One region of the Kitasatospora sp. NPDC094019 genome, then DNA from elsewhere that is predicted to be linked to it. Evidence: riboswitches for the same ligand, from Rfam matches in the RefSeq annotation. Region 1 holds a riboswitch; the other holds the start of a gene.
The links. Region 1 has a riboswitch for S-adenosylmethionine ahead of ACIQ9P_RS37320 (IclR family transcriptional regulator). Riboswitches for the same ligand answer to the same signal wherever they lie in the genome.

Region 1 (7,031 bases):
CGCCGGTGGCCGGTTCGACGACCAGCAGGCCGCAGGCGACGGCCGCGTCGACCTCGCGCATGCGGTACCGCGTGACGGGCGCCGGACCGTCGCCGGGCCGGGCCGCCGCTCCGTCGAGGGCGCCCCGGAGCAGTTCCGCCCGGACGGTGTCGTCGAGGCGGGCGAGGCGGGCGGCGTAGATCTCCTGGATCCGCCGGGGAAGCGGTACGCCGTGCAGGCCGAGCAGGTCCTGGGCGGGGCCGTCGCCGGGCCGGGAGGCGAGGTGGACGGGGAGTTCCAGCAGGGCGAGCGGGTTGCCGCCGGCCTGGTCCAGGACGAGGCCGCGGACCTCCCGGCCGAGTTCCGGGTGGCACAGGTCCAGCAGGCGGGTGGCGTCCGCGTCGGCGAGCGCGCCGACCGGCGCCTCCGGCAGCGCCGCGGCGTCGAACCGCGAGGCGGTGTCGGCGCGGACGGCCACCAGGAGCTTGACCCCCGGGCGGCCGGCCAGCCGGCGGCCGACGAAGCCGCACACCTCGGCGCTGGCCTCGTCCAGCCACTGGCCGTCGTCGAGGACGAGCAGCAGCGGACGGCCCTTCGACGCCGTCCAGGAGAGCAGGTCGAGGACGGCGATGCCGAGTGCCATGACCGGCGGTGGCGCACCGTCGGACCGGCCGAAGACCGCGTCGAAGGCGGCGCGGGCGGTGGCGCCCAGCCGGGGGCCGGAGGGGCTGTCGGGCCGGGGACCGGGAGAGCCGTCGGTCCGGTCGCCGTCCGGGAGGAGCGGGTAGAGGAGTTGGTGCAGCCCGGCGTGCGGCAGTCCGCTCTCCGCCTCGACGCCGGTGGCGCGGACCACCAACTGCCCGTCCTCGGCCGCGAGCCGCGCCGCGAGATCGAGCAGGGTGCTCTTGCCGACGCCCGCCTCGCCCCTGAGGACCAGGGCCTGTCCGTCGGGGGCCCGGACGAACGCGGACAGCCGCGCCCGCTCGTCGTTCCGGCCGACCATCACCATGCCCGGTTCCAAGCCCGGTTCCCTCCCCTGCCCCGAAGGCGCGCGCCCCGACCATATTCAACTGGACGGTTAGTTGATTACACTGTGGCTTTGGTGAACCTGTCAAGTAAACGGTTAGTTAGGAGCAGGGTGCATGGAGCGTGACGCCGAAGCCACCAAGCGGAGACTCGTCGCGGCCGGCCGGGCCGAGTTCGCCGCGCACGGGCTGAACGGCGCGCGCGTCGACCGCATCGCCGTCGCGGCACGGAGCAACAAGGCGCAGATCTACCACTACTTCGGGAACAAGGCCGGGCTGTTCGACGCGGTCTGGAACGAGATGGTCGAGCAGATCGTGCTGAGCGTGCCGCTCGACGTGGACGACCTGCCCGGGTTCGCGGCGAGCCTGGGCGACCTGTACGCCGAGTACCCGGAGATGCCCCGGATCATCACCTGGCAGCGGCTGGAGCGCGGTGACGCCTTCAACGGGCTCGCGGTCGCCGAGGTGCGCCGCCGCGCCGCCGACATCGCCCGGGGGCAGGCCGACGGCCGGGTCTCGACCCGGTTCGAGCCCGAGGTCCTGTTCGCCCTGCTCGTCCACGTCGCCATGCTGTGGGCGGCCGCGAACCCGGAGGTGCTGACGGTCGTGGACGTCGCCGACCGGACCCGGAGCCGCGAGCTGATCCGCCGGATCGCCACCGTCCTGGCGGAGTGATCCCCCTCCGCCAGGACGGCCCCGGCCGTTCCCGGGCGGTCCCGGCGCTGCCTTCAGTGGCCCCGGTGGCCCCCGGGGTGCCCGGCCCACACCGCAGGCGTCCGGTCCGACCAGGGCCACGCCCGTTCGAGCTGCCCGGCGAGCCGGAAGAGGCGGCCCTCCTGCCCGTACCCGGCCGCGAACTGCATCCCGACCGGGAGGCCGGTCCCGGTTCCCGGGTCGGGCTCGGCCTCCGTCACCCGGTGACCGAGCGACTCCAGCAGACGCACGGCGCGGGCCAGCGCTTCCGCGACCGGTGGCGCGACCGCCCGCCCGCCCCACGGCCGGGTGAGGACGCCGATCAGCAGGGCGCCCGGATCCCGGTCGACCTCCTCCGCGTACGGCCGGGGCGGCTCCGGCGCGGCGTAGGGGTCGCCCGGCGCGGGCCCCCGGACCAGGTCGAGCAGGACGGCGCTGTCGCGCACGGTCCGGCTGACGGCGCCGTGCACGGCCAGGCCGTTGAAGATCTCGTCCACGGCCGGGCCCATCGGCACCCGCCCGCGGGTCGGCTTCAGCCCGAACAGGCCGTTGTAGGCGGCGGGGACGCGGATCGAACCCGCGGCGTCGGTGGCGTGCGCGATCGGGACGATCCCGGCGGCGACGGCCGCGCCCGCGCCCCCGCTGGACCCGCCGGCGCTGCGGGTGAGGTCCCAGGGGTTGCGGGTGGCGCCGTACAGCACGGGTTCGGTGGTGGTGCTGTAGGCCAGCTCCGGGGTGGCGGTGCGCCCGAAGGTCACCAGGCCCGCCCGGCGGAGCCGCGTCATCAGGGTGGAGTCGGCGGCGGCGACCTGGCCGGCGGCGAGGCGGCTGCCGAGCTCCGTCCGGCGCCCGGCGGCCTCCACCCCGAGGTCCTTGACGAGGAAGGGGACCCCGGCGAGCGGGGTGCTGCCGGGGCGGGGCGTGTCGTCGGCCGGCCAGGTCTCCACGACGGCGTTGACCCGCGGGCCGACCGAGCGCGCGGCTTCCCGCGCGGCCGCCTCCACTTCGGCGGGGGTCACCTCTCGCCGGGCGATCAGTTCGGCGAGACCGACCGCGTCGTGGCGCACGTACTCGGTGATGTCCAAGGGCCCTCCCGGAATCGCGTGCGGCACCGACTGGTACCGCAGAGTTCCACACGATACCGATCGGTATCGTGTGGGACGGACTGGTACCGTAACAGCCCCGGGGAAGCACCGCGGGCCGCGATCGACCGGAGGCCGTGAACAGTCATGACAGTGCCCGCCAGAAGGCCGAGCCGGGTGGCGAAGCTGCCGCCCCGCGAACGCGTCCTCGACGCCGCCGAGGAGCTCTTCCGGACCGAGGGGATCCAGCGGGTGGGCGTGCAGGCGATCGCGGAGAAGGCCGGGACCACCAAAATGGCGATCTACCGTCATTTCGAGACCAAGGACGCGCTGGTCGCGGAGTGGCTGCGGATCGTCGTCGCCGACTACCGGGCCGCGTTCGACCGGGTCGAGGCGGAGCACCCGGACCGGCCCGAGGAACAGATCCTGGGCCTGGCCCGCTTCATCGCCGAGGGACTGCCGACGCTCTCGTACCGGGGCTGCCCGTTCGTCAACTCCCTCGCCGAACTGCCCGACCGCTCCCACCCGGGGCGGCAGGTGATCGAGGAGCACAAGGAGTTCCAGCTCCGACGGCTGACCGGCAGCTGTGTGCGGGCCGGGCTCTCCGACCCCGGACAGGCGGCGGCCGAGATCACCTTCGTGCTCGAAGGCGCCCAGATCAGCACCCAGAACGGGAGCGTGGACCGGGTGGGCGAGCGACTGCTGCGGGCGGTCGAGGGCGTCGTGGCCCGGTACCGCCCGGCCGCCGCCACCTGACGGCGGCGGCGCGTCCGGGGTTCGGCAGTGCCGTCGGCACCGCCGTCCGCACCGCCGTCCGCACCGCCGTCAGTCCAGTACTGCCACAGGTACTGCTGTCAGCACTGCCAGAGGAACGCCGCGCCGGCGCAGGGGGAGCAGGTGAAGGCGTAGGCCCGGCCACTGCCGAAGTTCATGGCGGTGACGGGATCGGGCCCCTCCTGGAGCTGGACGGCGAGCCGCATCGGCTCGGCACAGGCCGGGCAGTCCGGTGTCTCGTCGTTCTGGAGCCAGGCCGGGGCGCCGTTGAGCTGGCCGAGCACGTGGGTGCGGGGGCGGCCGGTCCGGTCCGCCCAGGCGGCGCGGGCGCGGTCGAAGTCCGGTGCGTCCGCGAGGAACTGGGCCTCGGCGGCGCGGGTGGCGCCGAGGAGCAGGAGATCCTCGTCGTCCTCGTCGTCCTCGTCGCCGAAGTCGTCCTCGTCCTCGTCGGGGTCGGCGTCCTCACGGCCCTCGGGGTCGGACCGCACCGGAAGGGGGATCGGCACCAGCGCGTCGGCCGCGAGGACCAGCGCGACGTTGGCACCCGAACGGGCGTCCCAGTCCCGGCACTCTCCCGGACGGTTCTGGCAGGCGAACAGAACCAGCACCCGGTCCTGGGGACCCGGACCTCCGGTCACGGCGGCGCCGGACCCGTCCAGCACGATCTGCGCGAGGAACCGCATCGGGCCGCCGCAATCGGCACAGGTCGGCCAGGCGGTGCCGGGCGGGGCGAGCGGCACGCCGCCGGTGCGCGTGACCGTCGCATCGTCCGCGACCGGGCCGCCCTCGGTGATCAGGGTCGTCATACGGCCCGACTGTAGGACACCGCGGCGACACCGCCCGGCCGCGGTCGGGGGACGGGGGCTTGGCAGGCGGGCGGGGGAGTCTTGTATCGTTCTTCGCGAATCATCCAGAGGGGTGGAGGGACCGGCCCTACGAAGCCCCGGCAGCTCCCCGTTCGACCCGGCGTCCGAAGTACGCGCCGTGCCGTCCGGGATCAGTGCCAACTCCGGCCTGTCGCCAATGTGGCGCGGGAAAGATGAGGAGACACGGTGCTCTCTGTGCTGTCCTTCCGCCGGGCGCTTCCCGTCCCGGACCTTTCGCGTACCCGTCTCGTGCCCGGCGCAGGCAATCGGCCCACTTGCTCGGCCCGCCCTCGCTGACCACCCCCCCCGCTCCCCACGGGGGGCCTCCGCGAGCGCGCCCCGGGCGGCTCGCGGGATCTGAGACGGAGACATCCATGGACAACACGAGCGGCGTCGGCGTGCTCGACAAGGTCACCTCGATCCTCGGCACCCTGGAGGCCGGACCGACCACCCTGGCCGGCCTCGTCGCGGTGACCGGCCTGGCCCGGCCCACGGCGCACCGGCTCGCCGTCGCACTCGAACAGCACCGGCTGGTCGCCCGTGACGTGGAGGGCCGCTTCATCCTCGGCCCCCGGCTCGGTGAACTCTCGGCCGCCGCCGGGGAGGACCGGCTGCTGGCCGCCGCCGGCCCGGTCCTCGCCCGGCTGCGCGACGTCAGCGGGGAGAGCGCCCAGCTCTACCGTCGGCAGGGCGGTGTCCGGATCTGCGTGGCCGCCGCCGAGCGCCTCTCCGGGCTGCGCGACACCGTTCCGGTGGGAGTCACCCTCCCGATGAAGGTCGGCGCCGCCGCCCAGGTCCTGCTGGCCTGGGAGGAGCCCGAGCGGCTCCACCGCGGCCTCCAGGGCGCCAGCTTCACCGCGACCGCGCTGAGCGGCGTCCGGCGCCGTGGCTGGGCCCAGTCGATCGGGGAACGCGAGCTCGGGGTCGCGTCCGTCTCCGCCCCGGTCCGGGGGCCGGCGAACCGGGTCGTGGCCGCCGTGGCCGTCTCCGGCCCGATCGAGCGGTTGACCCGCCACCCCGGCGCCCTTCTCTCGCAGACGGTCGTCGAAGCGGCCGACCGTCTCACCGAGGCCCTCCGCCTCACCTGACGGGCCCGGTCGCGGGGGCCGCCCCCCGCGACCGGCGGCCGGGCGAGTCAGCGCAGGCTGTCGAGGTCGATGCTGTCCGCCATCACGCGGTAGCCGAGCGGCCCGGGGTGGAGGTGGTCGCCGGCGTGGAGGCCGTCCGGGATCGCGCCGGTGCCCTCGGGATCGACGGCGCGGTCGAAGTCGGCCACCGCGTCGTACGCGCCGGAGGTACGGATCCACTCGTTGAGGTCGCGGCGCAGCCGGTCGGCGCCCGCGGTCCAGAACGGCGCGCCGCCGAAGGGCATCAGGGTGGCTCCGACGGCCTTGACGCCCCGGGCGTGGGCGGCCCGGATCAGGGCGCGGTGGGCGTTGATCAGCCGCTGGAGCGTCACGGGCGGGTCGTCGCGGTCCACGCCGCAGATCTGGTCGCCGCCGCGGAGGATGTCGTTCATGCCGTGGGAGACGATGACGGTGCCCACGTTCGGTCGGTCCAGCACATCGCGCCGGAAGCGGCTCAGCGCGCTGTCCCCGGCGCAGGCGGAATCGGCGAGCATCTTGTTCGAGCCGATGCCGGCGTTGAGGACGGGGCGCGGTCGGCCGGCGGCGACGAGCCGCTCGGCGAGGAGGTCTGGATAGCGGTCGTCGCCGTCGACGGTGGCGCCGAACCCGTCGGTGGTGGACTCGCCGAACGCCACCACCGCCCTGCCCACGGGCCGCCCGCCGGTGACCTCGACCCCGCCGAGGTAGTACCAGGAGCCGTACCCGGGGCGGACGGCATCGGTGAACGCCGCCGCATCGGTGTCCCCGCGGTGGTCGCCGTCGGCCCGGTAGGTCGTGGTCATGGACAGCTGGTGGTAGGTGGCCGGGCCGGTCGCGCCGTCGAACCAGAGCGTCAGCGCCACCCGGTCGCGGGCCGCCACCGGCAGCGGCACCGGATCGCTGAGGACCTCTCCGCCCGCGGGGACGACGACGGAGTCCCGGTGCCCGAAGCGCAAGGGCAGTACTGTCCCCGGGACGACGGCCGCCCCGTCGGCGGCGCGGCCGACAGTGGCCCCGCTCAGCCGCAGTGGTGTCGTCCCGTAGAGATTGGACAGCCGGAACCGGAGGGCCTTGCCACCGGTGCCCAGTCGCACCACCTGCCGTACCGACTGGTGGTCGAAGCCCCGCACGGCCCAGGTCTCGAACCACGGCGCCGAGGAGGGCCGCATCATCGGCGCGGACCAGGCGGCCGACCAGCGCTGGGGATACGCCGAGGAAGTGTCCCCGGTGGCCGATGCGGCGGCCGGCGCGGGGAGGGAGGTGGCGGTGACGGAGAGGGCGGCGGTCAGCGCGGCGACGGAAGCGGCGCGGGCGAACGAGTGCATGGAGCGCTCCTCGGGAAGGTCGGTCGGTCCTGCCCTGCTGACCCGGGGCGGTGCGGGAATGTGACAGCGGATGTGACAGCGGACCAGCCCGGCCGGTCGACGAACCGGGCCGGCCGGGCGCGATTTGTTCTGAGCGCGCGGGAGGAGTACTGTCGCCCAGTCGCCTGGCAGGGAGCACCGG
Region 2 (7,031 bases), on a different contig from region 1:
CTTGGCCGCGGTCAGGGTGGTGGTCCGGTACTTCTTGTAGGTCATGCCGCTGGTCTTGAGCAGCATGCCGCCGTAGAAGACCCGGCCCGCGTCCTTGATGCCGACGCCGGTGACCGTGGAGCTGTTGCAGGTCGGGCTGGTGGGCTTGCCGCCGCCCGGGTTGGAGCCCTCGGCGAGCAGGTAGAACCAGTGGTTCAGCGGGCCGGCGGCCGCGTGCACCTCGGTGCTCGGGATCGAGGAGGAGTAACAGTTGGGGTCGCCGTTGACGAGCGAGGGGTTGGCCATGTTGCGGATCGGGCCGCGGCCGACCAGGTTGATCATCTCGCCGACGGTGTAGTCCGGACTGTCGTACGGGGAGGGCTCGTTGGCGTACGCCTCGGTCAGCGCGCCGAAGATGTCGCCGGTGCCCTCGCCCAGGCCGTTCTCGTTGTTGGCGCCGCCCGGGGTGTACTGGTCGATGCCGTGGCCGAACTCGTGGCCGACGACGTCGATCGCGGCGATCCACTCGTTGGCGTTGTTGTGGCCGATGGAGACCGAGGAGCCGTCCCAGTAGGCGTTGACGTCGTTGAGACCGACCTTGACCGGCCAGCTGCCGCCGGTGCCGTTGTGGCCGTTGCGGCCCAGCCAGTCCTTGAGCATGTCCCATTCCTTCTGCGCCGCGAACATGACGTCGCCGCAGCCGGTCTCCTTGCTGGTGGGGTTGCCGGTACCCCAGGAGTCCGAGGACTTGCTGAATATCTGGCCGGTCGAGTAGTCGGCGCAGGTCAGGCCGGGACGGTTCGGGTCGCGCAGCGAGTAGGTGCTGCCCGAGGCCGTGGTGCTGATCTGCGGGGAGGGGCCGTTCCACTTGCTGTTGACGGTGCCGGCCCGGACGTCGTCGTAGCTGTCGATGACCTCGCCGTTGCGGGCGTCCACGAAGACGTGCAGGGTGCTCGGGGCGCTCGCGGTGCGGCCGGTGAGCACGGTCTCCCAGGCGAGCCGTCCGGCGCCGTCCTTGACCCGGACGACCAGCCGGCGGCTCTGGACGCCGTCCACGGTGGCCAGTTCGGTGCGGGCGGTGCGCTCCGCGTTGGCGGCGCTGACCAGGGCCGTGGTGGGCACCCCGATCGCGCCGGTGGAGGCGGACTGCAGGCCGCGCACCTTGCCCTGGCCGTCGGCGATGACGACGGCGTCGCCGCCGACGACCGGCAGGCCCTTGTAGGTGCGCTCGTAGGCGACCGAGTAGAGACCGCCCAGCCAGGGGGTCACGGACTGGCGCTCGTAGGTCTCGCCGGGTCCCTTGGCCAGGGCGTCCAGGCCGGCCGCGGCCGCCTGGTCGGCGGCGTTCACGGCGGCGGCCAGCGCGCTGGGGGGTGTCGGCGCGGCCGCACCCGGGGCGGCTCCGGCCTGTCCGACCGCGGTGGCGGTCAGCATGCCGGCCAGGACGGTCAGGGTGGTCCCCGCCGTCAGCAATCTGCGTTTCATTCCGAGGCTCCTCGAACGTGGGGGTGCTCGACCGCGGACGGTGTGCCGGAGGGGCGCTCACCGCAGGACGCTGGGGGACTGGTCTGCGGGCGTCCGCGCTCGGGTGCCGGAACCCTCACACGCCGTCATGCCTCGGTCAACGGGCTGGACACGTCGAACGGGGGGTTGGCAAGTTCCGTCAAGTGTCACCCTGACGCGTCAATGAGCCATCGGCACAAGAAACATGACGGTGAAAAAGGCGTCCGGGCAGGTCGGAGTGGTCGGAGAGGTCGAGACCGGTGCGTGGTGAGGTAGAGACCAATAGAGAGGAGAGGTTGAGACCACCGTGTAGAGAGGTTGAGACCAGCGTGCAGAAGTGGTTGAGACCACCTCATGTACGTCGGGGGTCCTCGTCCAGTACCGTCCTCCTCAGCGGACCTCTCCCACCGGAGGGCCCGGAACGCACTCGGGAGGGCAGCCCCGTGCACCGGAACCGGGCGGCGACCACGCCCGTCGAGGACCACCTCTGGCGGGCCTTCGGCCACCGGCTGCGGCAGTGGCGCCGTCGGGCCGGCCTGACCCAGGCCCAGCTCGGCGCCGAGATCGGCTACGACCACACCGCCGTCAGCAAACTGGAGCACGGCACCCGACGCACCAGCCCCCGGGTCGCCGACCGCCTCGACGACCTCCTCCACGCCGGCGGCGAACTGCGGGCCGCCTGCCGCCTCGCCGAGGAGGGACCGGCCCCGGCCTCCGTTCCCGTCCTCGTACCCGCTGTCGCCGTGCTCGGGGCGCCCCCGGTGCCCGTCCCCGGGGACTGGACCCGCCCCCCGCTGCCCGGCCCGCCGGTCGCCGCCCTGGCCCCTGTCCTGCCCGCCGGCCTCGCCGCCCACCTGCCCGACCGCCTCCCCGACTACGGGCTGCTCTGCCCCCTCCACGACGCGGCCGGCTGCGCCGTCCCCGCCGCGCCCGAACTGGCTGCCCTGCACACCGCGTTCCGCGCCGCCGACCCCGACACGACCGCCCCGCTCGACCCCGACACCGCCCACGCCCTGGCCGGCCTGCTCGCCGCCCACCTGCGGGCCGGCGACAGCCCCGCCGCTCCCGGCACCGCGGCCGTCGAGGACACCCTGCGGGTCGTCCTGCGCCGTCTGGCCGCCCACCCGGCCGGACCCGACCGTCGCCCGCTGGCCCGGCTCGCCGGCGAGTACGCCCACGCCGCGGGCGCCCTGCGGATGCAGGACGGCCGCAACGCCACCGCGATGGCCTGCTTCACCCGCGCCCTCGGCTGGGCCGAACTCGCCGGGGACCACGCCACCCAGGTCGCCGCCCTCAGTGACATGAGCTTCCTCGCCCGCCTCGACGGCGATCCGGACGCCGCGCTCGGCTACGCCCGCGAGATCTCCCGGGTGGCCCCGGCCCGGCACTGGGCCGGAGCCATGGGCCAGATCGCCCAGGCCCGCGCCCACGCCCTCACCGGCGACGTCCGCGCCACCGTCCGCCACCTCGGCCGCTCCCGGCTCCACCTCGACCACATCGGGGTCCACGACGAGTCCGACGCCGCCTGGCTCTCCATCGCCTCGATGCGGCTGCGGGTCGAGGCCGGCGCGGCCGCCGCCCTGCGCGACGCGGCCGCCGCCGTCGAGGACCCCCGGCTGGCCCGCCGGGCCGTCGACGCCGCCGAGACCGCGCTCGCGCTGCTCGCGCCCGACCAACTGCCCTCCGCCCGTCTGCTGTTCACCGTCCGGGTGGCCGACTGCCACCTGCTCGCCCAGGACCCGAGGGCGGCCGCCGACCTGCTGGGTCCGGTGCTCGCGGCGGCCGGCGGCGGGGTGGACGGGCTGCCGCCGCTGGTCCGGCGCGAACTCGCCGGGCTGCGCCGCCGCCTGGCCGGGCACGGCCTGGCCGGCTGAGGGGGCCGGGCGGGCCGAGCGGGGTCGAGCGGTGTCGAGCGTGCTGGGCGGGCCGAGCGGGCCGAGCACGTGGGCCGCGGCGCGCCCCGGCGCACTGTGGCGGGTGTGTTGCGCGCCCGTTGCGCCCCGTGCTGAACCGGCCGGTGGGCCGGATTCCGGGGCCCGGCCGATTGACGCGCTCGCCGGGCGCTTCCTAGACTCGGGGGCGGCGAAGAGTGTCAGCCCCAAGGCCCCGGCCGGCTGACCGGCAACCCCCACACTGCGGTGGGGTGCCCCGGGGATAAGCCAGGTGAGGGTCCGTCCGACCGACGGACCGTCACAAGCGCGGTCATGGGCCCGGGAGGGCGCGGGGGACGGAGAACGTCGTGGAACAGCGGGCAGGTGGACACCGCGCGGGTGCGTGGCCGTCGTCGCCCGTCGGTTCGCGTACGACGTCCGCCGCCCCGCTGCTCCGAGCCGACCTGCGACTGGTCGCCCGCCTCGACGTCGACCTGCTGCGGCGCGCCAGCTCCCTCTGTCGCTGAGCCGGTCGGCCGGCCGGGCGTCCCCGCCCGCCCCGGTCGGTCCCTCCGATTCCCTCGCCCACGAACCCGCGCGAGGAGGAGCGCCCAGCGGCCCGTCCTCCCGTGCGCCCTGCACCAGGAGAACGGATGTCCCCCCTTCCCGTGCCCCCGCCGCGTGATCCGTACGATCCGTACGGCCCGTCGAGAACCCCGCCCGCCGGCCGCGAGTCCGAGTACCGCCGGCTGCACCACGCCCTCGACCGCTGCGCCGCCGGCGCCGGGAGCGTGATCGTGCTGCACGGGTCCGTCGGCAGCGGGCGCAGCGACCTGCTCTACACCTTCACCGACACCGCCGCCGAGCGCGGCGTCCAGGTCCTGGTCGGCACCGGCTCGCCGCTCGAACGCGAGTTCCCGCTCGGCCTGGCCCGGCAACTCCTCCAGGGCGCCGACCTCGAACCCGAGGAGGCCGCCACCGCCGAGGCCCTGCTCGCCGAGGGCGCGGCCGCCGGCACCGACCCAGCCCCGTCCGACCGCCCCGCCGGGCGGCTCACCCAGCGCGTCCTGGAGGGCCTGTTCCGGCTGGTCCGCGGCCTGGCCGACCGCGCCCCCGTGCTGATCGCCGTCGACGACCGGCAGGACGCCGACCCGCAGTCGCTGGAGTTCCTGCTCTACCTGGTCCGCCGCACCCGGGGCACCGGCGTGCTCACCGTGCTCAGCTCGCGCGAGACCATGACCCCCGCCAACCCGCTGTTCGAGGTCGAACTCGCCCGCCAACCGCACCACCAGCACATCCGGCTCGACCTGCTGACCACCGGACTCGTCGCCGAGGTGCTGCGCACCCGGCTCGGCGCCGCGGCCGCCGACCGGTACGCCGCCGAGGCGCACACCCTCACCGGCGGCAACCCGCTGCTGGTGCACAGCCTCGTCGGGGACCAGGAGCGCGCCGGCAGCCCCGGCACCCTCGTCGTCGGCGAGGGCTATCGGCGCGGCCTGATGCACTGCCTGCACCGGATCGACCCGCTCGCCCTGCACTACGCGCGCGGCGTCGCGGTGCTCGGCGCCGGGGCCACCCCCGAACTCCTCGCCGAACTGCTGCTGCTCGCCCCCGACGCGCTGCCCCGGGCGCTGTACCTGCTGGACGCGGCCGGGCTGTTCCGCGACGGCGGCTTCCGCCATCCCACCGCCGCCGGGGACCTGCTCGCCGCGATGCGGCCGCTCGAACTCGCCGCCCTGCACCAGCGGGCCGGCCGACTCCTGCGGGCCGCCGGCGCGGCGGCGGCCACCGTCGACGGGCACGCCCGGGTGGCCGAGGGACATCTGCGCAGCTCGCTCGGGCCGGCGGCCGCCCCCGGCTCCGGGGACCCCGGCGCGGTGCTGCCGGAGTTCGGCGGCGGCGCGTGGGAGACGCCGGGCGCCGCCCTCGCCGCGGCGGACACCGTCGAGAACGAGAACGGGAACGAGAACGAGGGCGCCGCCGCGGAGCCGGCGCCACGGCGGGCCACCGCGACCGGCGGCTTCGGACCGGTACCGGCCCACCTGCTGCGGCTCCCGGCCGCGCCCGCCGGCCCCGCCGTCGAGTGCGTCCCCACCCTCCCCGGCACCGTCACCGACGCCGAAACCGCGCTGCGCCACGAACTCAAGCGCCTGCGCCTCCACTTCTGGCACGGCCGGATCGACGAGGGCACCGCCGCGCTCGCCCGCTTCGAAGCCGTCCCCGGCCAGGCCGACCGCACCGAGGCCCTGCGCCACTGGCTCGCCTACTGGTACCCCGCGCTGCTCCCCAACCCCGCCCGCCGGGCCGGGTCGGGCGACGGCGCCGACCGTGGCGACGGCATGCGGCTGCTGGCCGCCCTCCTCGCCGGCACCGTGACCCCCGAGGACGCCGTGGTCCGCGCCGAGCTCGTCCTGCGCGCCGGGCTCCTCGGCGGCGTGCGCACCGAATCCCTCACCGCCGCGCTCACCGTCCTGCTCTACGCCGACCGGGCCGACCGGGCCGCCCACTGGTGCGTCCCGCTCGCCGACCGCGCCGGTGCCCGCTGCGGCGCCCACTGGAACGCCCTGCTGGCCGCCCTGCGCGCCGAGGCGGCGCTGCGTCAGGGCGACCTGCGGAGCGCCGACGAGGCCGGGCGCGCCGCGTTCGCGCACGTCCGGCCGGAGGCGTGGGGCGTGGCCGTCGGGCTGCCGCTGGCGACCATGGCTGCCGCCCGCACCGCGCTCGGCCTGCACCAGGACGCGGCGCACTTCCTGGAGCTGGTCACCCCGGCGGGTCTGGAGCACACGCCCGCCGGTCTGCACCTCCGGTACGCGCTGGCCGGTCACCGGCTCGCCCTCGGCCGGGCCGAGCAGGCGCTCGCCGACTACCGCGCCTGCGGCGACACCATGGCCCGCTGGGGCCTGGACCACCTGCCCGCCATCGCGCCCTGGCGGCTCGGGGCGGCCCGGGCGCAGCTCGCCCTCGGCCGGCCGGGCAGCGCCGCCGCCCTCGCGGACCAGCAGCTCGCCCGGCTCGGGCCGGTCGGCCACCCGCGGATCCGCGGTCTGGCGCTGCGGATCCGGGCGGCGGCGGGCGGACCCGCGGAGCGGACGGAGCTGCTGGAACGCGCCGTCGCGCTGCTGGAGGAGGCCGGCGCGGAGTCGGAGCTGGCGGCGGCGCTGGGGGAGCTGAGCGAGGCCCACCAGCAGGACGGCGACCCGGGCCGGGCCCGCCGGGCGGACCGGAGGCTGCGCCGGACGCCGGTGCTGGCCGTGGTGCCGCTCCGGTCGCAGGCGTCCGGGCAGGCGTCGGCCCAGCTGCCACCGCCGGTGTCGCCGCTGCCGACGGCGGTCGCCCTCGCGGTGACCGGCCTTCCCGCGACCGGTGCCCCCATGACCGGTGCCCCCATGACCGGCTCCCGTACGACCGGCGTCCCGGTGACCGGCGTCCCCGGGACCGCCGTCCCCGGAGCCGGACCGGTCCCGGCGGCCGCTCCGGCGGCGGGCACCGGCGGGCTCTCGGAGGCCGAGGGGCGGGTCGCCGAGCTCGCCGCGCGCGGCCTGTCCAACCGGGACATCGCGCGCAAGCTCTACATCACCGTGTCGACCGTCGAGCAGCACCTCACCCGGGTGTACCGCAAGCTCGGCGTCCGCCGCCGGGTCGACCTGGCCCGGCGGCTCGGCCCCGTCCCGCCGGCCG

Region 2: another riboswitch for S-adenosylmethionine. It lies ahead of ACIQ9P_RS32890 (AAA family ATPase); the one in region 1 lies ahead of ACIQ9P_RS37320 (IclR family transcriptional regulator).

The regions. Positions count from the first base shown of each region.
Region 1 covers NZ_JBIWIF010000031.1:187-7,217, reverse strand. The annotation lists gene ACIQ9P_RS37345 (AAA family ATPase) at 1-1,000, opposite strand, end outside; gene ACIQ9P_RS37340 (TetR family transcriptional regulator) at 1,122-1,679, shown strand; gene ACIQ9P_RS37335 (amidase) at 1,733-2,782, opposite strand; gene ACIQ9P_RS37330 (TetR/AcrR family transcriptional regulator) at 2,927-3,535, shown strand; gene ACIQ9P_RS37325 (DUF1963 domain-containing protein) at 3,634-4,359, opposite strand; SAM riboswitch class I at 4,457-4,599, shown strand; gene ACIQ9P_RS37320 (IclR family transcriptional regulator) at 4,794-5,507, shown strand; gene ACIQ9P_RS37315 (SGNH/GDSL hydrolase family protein) at 5,555-6,850, opposite strand.
Region 2 covers NZ_JBIWIF010000020.1:140,207-147,237, forward strand. The annotation lists gene ACIQ9P_RS32880 (M28 family peptidase) at 1-1,464, opposite strand, end outside; gene ACIQ9P_RS32885 (helix-turn-helix domain-containing protein) at 1,926-3,356, shown strand; SAM riboswitch class IV at 3,564-3,687, shown strand; gene ACIQ9P_RS32890 (AAA family ATPase) at 4,007-7,031, shown strand, end outside.